Regions from separate parts of the Limibacter armeniacum genome, predicted to be linked through region 2. Evidence: riboswitches for the same ligand, from Rfam matches in the RefSeq annotation. Region 2 holds a riboswitch; the other holds the start of a gene.

Region 1 (2,208 bases), on a different contig from region 2:
TCCAATAGTCGGCTTCCAGTGCCACTGGGTAGACGTATTCAAGGTTGAGATGGAGACTTCCGGTACTGGTGTCTTCGTCCCAATAGTAGTTGGTATTTGCAGCCCTTAACAGTTCTGCCATAAAGCTCTGCCCGCCCGGAATAAACCAAGCGTCTTTGTAAGGGACTTCTGCAATTAAGGTAGGTGAGGTGGTGGCTTCAGCGGCAAGGACTTTCAGTCTGTCCCATTCCGCTTCAATCTTTGCCATTTCCTTGTTGGCTATCTCTTCTTTATTCAGAAATGCAGCCATAAACTTACACCACTCGGCTCTTCCAAGTGGAGATGTTTCTTTCCAGTCAGCAATGGCCAATGTTTGAATGCCCGCTTTTTCAAAAACAGGGTAGCGGTTGTAGCTATCGCTGTTCATTCCGATGGTTAATACTAGGTCTGCACCGCTAGCGATGACTAGTTCCTTATTGATACTGCCGTCATAACCAGCTTCAATGACACTGCCATTCTGGGCTCTGCTCAACAGCTTTTCATTACAGACATAGGCTTTGTTTGAAATGCCTACAACCTGTTCAGTAGCATCCAAGAGGTCAAGCATTCCAAGGTGTGTTCCTGAAAGTGCTACAATTTTCTTTACAGGAATTTCAATGGATGGTAAAGCTTTTACCGACTCAGGCAATTCGATTCCTTTAGCATGTAGTACATACTTGAGTGTATCGGCCTTAGTATTAAAAGGATTGTAAAGTTCTAGGACTTTGTAGCCATCATAGTACTTAAGGTTAAAACCCTTCGCATATTTGACTTGTTTAGGGGTGAATTCAGTGATGCCTGCAGAAGCAGCATGCTGAACTGTTTGGGACTTATCTGATGGCTGTTGGCAAGCATTTGTCAGAAAAGCCAAACATATAGCCAATCCAACAAAAGGGCGGAATGCCTTTTTGCTACGTGTCTTGATATATTTCATTGAATGTTACTTTTCACCCGAAAGTTGATCTGCAACTTTGCGTTTTTCTTTGATCGTGTATCCACAAGGCAGGTATTCTGACTTTCCATTTATGTCAAACCTTCCCATCCAAAATAAGACAGTGGTTTTGCATGACACCTTATTCAAGGTTGGATTACAGCAGCGGGGACTGTTCCGGATTTACACCGGATTCCCTTTCCTTATGCGAAGGCAAATTTGGATAAAAAATAGATAAAACAAAATTGGGATTTATAAATGTTAATGCTACTGCTTCACTTTGAGAGATATAGGCTTTTTGACCTTCAGAGGATATTTTGATTTTTAGGGAAATTTGTAAAGAATAAAGTCGAACGATGGGAAATTATTAATTGTTTTTTCTGATAAAGAAAACACTTGATACCCATGCATACCCGTCAGTGCCACACATTAGCTCCGTATTTTTTAGGCTTGTTCCTGCTTTTCACTTTTCATTTTGGTTTTACTCAGGAAAAAAGTGATGAATTTTCTACTGAGACTCCTTACAAGACAGTAAAGACACATATTTCAGCATTCAAGAATAAGAAGATAAGACCAGATTTGGCTGCCAAGACAATGGGAGGAAACCTACCTGAGAGTCAGAAAGCTGTACTGGCAGAAAAGCTGTATGAGATATATGAAAAGTTAGGAGGAGTTGATATGTCGGCAATTCCAGATAACAAAAACTTTGAAAATGCCGATAAGGAAAAAAAATATGTCATTAGAACTGAGTTTCCAGAGATCTACCTGATCAGAGATAGGAAACAATGGCTTTATGCCCCTTCATCTGTAAAGCAGATTTCTTTGCTTTACCAGCGGTATGTAGTCAATGCCCGAAAAAAGAAAAGTAAGGACCGGCCGGTAGCTGTTGATACAGTTGTCTACAATCTATCATCCCCTTATCATACAGTTTCTACATTTAGGTATTATATCCATGATAAGCACTATGATGAAGAAAGGTTGGCTTCCCTTTTTATAGCACCTGATCTTACTGTTAAGGAAAAGGCTAAGGTAGGGGAGAAACTAAAGGAAATATATTATGGCTTGGGTATCGTGATAGACTTTAGTGAAGTACCTAAAAACCCGAACTATCAGGACTCTACCACCAAGGAAAACCGGTATGTGCCTTACTCTAAGGCTCCCGGTATCAACCTGATCAAGCAGAATGATAAGTGGTATTTTTCACGGACTACAGTAGCGGCGGTCAATGACCTTTACAGTAGAACATTTCTATTAGGGAC
Region 2 (2,208 bases):
CTTGATTTCGGATACAGTTGATCAGCTAGCAACATTTATTAAAACAGGTCATCAGCAGTGATGCTCTTGTCATGTTTGGTATATTCTACCGGACGCTTAGCGAAAAAGTCATCCAAACTGTTAGCAAAAACTTCTTCCTCAAACCATACCATTGGCTGGTAATTGCTGTCAGAAACATAATAAAGTTTATCAAGGCCAATTTTAGTAAGGCTATCATCAACACGGAACTTCATAAAGTTTAAAAGGTTTTCCTTGCTGATGTTTTCAATTTCACCTCCTTCAAAAATCCAGTCTAGAATATTTGACTCAACTTGAATAGAATCTGCCACAATTTCACGTAACTCTTCAACTGTCTCCTCATCGAAGAAATCAGGGAATTCTGACTTGATCGTATTCACGATATAGATTCCTGCATTTGCATGTACCTGTTCGTCAATAGAAGTCCAAGCAATGATGTTGCTGATATTTTTCATTACTCCCTTAAAACGAGTAAATGAAAGGATAATCGCGAATTGGCTGAACAATGATACGTTTTCGATCAGGATAGAGAAAAGGATCAACGAGAAAACGTATTTCTTTTTGTCCTGAGACTTAGTATGTGCCAAAGCATCCGAAAGATAGTCAATACGCTGACGGATTACAGGCGTCTCAATTAGTTTTCCAAACTCGCTATTGTAACCCAATACATCTAACAAACGGGAGTACGCTTCTGAATGGCGGAATTCACATTCAGCAAAAGTGCTTCCCAATCCATTAAATTCAGGCTTTGGAAAATGGTGATACAGGTCGCCCCAAAAAGACTTCACAGCTACCTCAATTTGAGCAATAGCCAAAAGACTTCTCTTCACAACCTCTTTTTCATTTTCATTCAGGTAAGAATGAAAATCCTGTACGTCTGCAGTAAAATCTACTTCTGAATGTACCCAGAAAGACTTGTTAATTGCTTCTGTAAACTGTAATACTTCAGGGTATTCAAATGGTTTGTAGTTAATACGTCTGTCAAAGATACTCATATTGCTGCTTTTATTGTATTGAGAAAACCATTCGCACCAGCAATATGTACAGAACACACCCATCAGAGACATTTTGGCATAAATGACTTTGTTGATCGATCTAGACATTTGCTTTTGATGCGAAAGCAAAATCCACACACCAAGAAAGGTAATCTGGCTTATGGCATAACGCCACTCACAGTTGCGCTACAGCTCGTGATTCCCACACGATTCCCCTATTTTTCTTCCCAAAATTTTTGAGTGACTTGGTGTGTAATCCGGGACGCAAATTTATAGATATTTTTTTGGTTTCATAGCAAGCGGCTAACTCGTTTTTCGAAGTTTTTATACTGCCTTCATTATGAATTAGAATCAATTTTTAACACAACATTTTTTATAAAAATCAGTTACCAAAAAACACCTTTCAATTTTATTTATTTCCAATTAAATACAGCACAAAACATGCGTATACACATTGTTAAAGTGTAAAAAATAATAAAACTTCACATGAATACATATTAAGAGGGCTTATCATAAATAGGGTTTATATCACAAGAATTATATTATCTCTTTATACTTTTCTGAACTATTATTGTTATTAACATTCTAAATATTCATTGATATAATTCAGTAGCATAAATAGCCATTGCAATCACTACTTTTTCACCTTTAAAAAGTCATTCATAAAACACAAACCTTCTATGTATAGATGAAGACTTATTAGCGCATTAATTTTTCACTTGCTACACTGACCTATTCACTTAACACTTTACAGGTTTATACAAGAATTTCCTATTCAGTATATATGATAAAATGTTAGGAGAAGTGTAAAATGTGACAAAATATTCTATGATTTAATGATGGTAAAAAATAGTTTTTGAAACTATCAAGTATTATTATTTGTCTTTACGTTTTACCAGTTCACTACTTTTTTATGAGATATACTTAAAAATATATAGTAACATAAAAAATATCTCCAAATAGTGGCTACATCTTGTTATGGCAATAATTTTTAAAACAGGTTTATAGTGGTCTTTAATATTTTGATCCTAACTGAGGATGTATACGTTTGAACTTATCCCAATTTTCAGGTACACGAAATACTCAGTATTCACTCACTTTTATTATTTACTAAAGAAACTACTTACCATAGAATAACTAGTCAGATTCAAGTGGTCAAAATGACCACTTGCTATTATGACAAAGTAAATAGTGA

What was found. Region 2 has a riboswitch for cobalamin ahead of V6R21_RS02195 (ribonucleotide-diphosphate reductase subunit beta). Riboswitches for the same ligand answer to the same signal wherever they lie in the genome.
Region 1: linked by a shared signal. The riboswitch ahead of V6R21_RS14755 (ABC transporter substrate-binding protein) and the one ahead of V6R21_RS02195 (ribonucleotide-diphosphate reductase subunit beta) in region 2 are both predicted to bind cobalamin.

What each region holds. Positions count from the first base shown of each region.
Region 1 is NZ_JBAJNO010000008.1:2,147,394-2,149,601, forward strand. Features, by position in the region: gene V6R21_RS14755 (ABC transporter substrate-binding protein) at 1-952, opposite strand, end outside; cobalamin riboswitch at 1,003-1,184, opposite strand; gene V6R21_RS14760 (mechanosensitive ion channel family protein) at 1,355-2,208, shown strand, end outside.
Region 2 is NZ_JBAJNO010000002.1:282,559-284,766, reverse strand. Features, by position in the region: gene V6R21_RS02195 (ribonucleotide-diphosphate reductase subunit beta) at 39-1,121, opposite strand; adenosylcobalamin (AdoCbl) riboswitch at 1,113-1,255, opposite strand.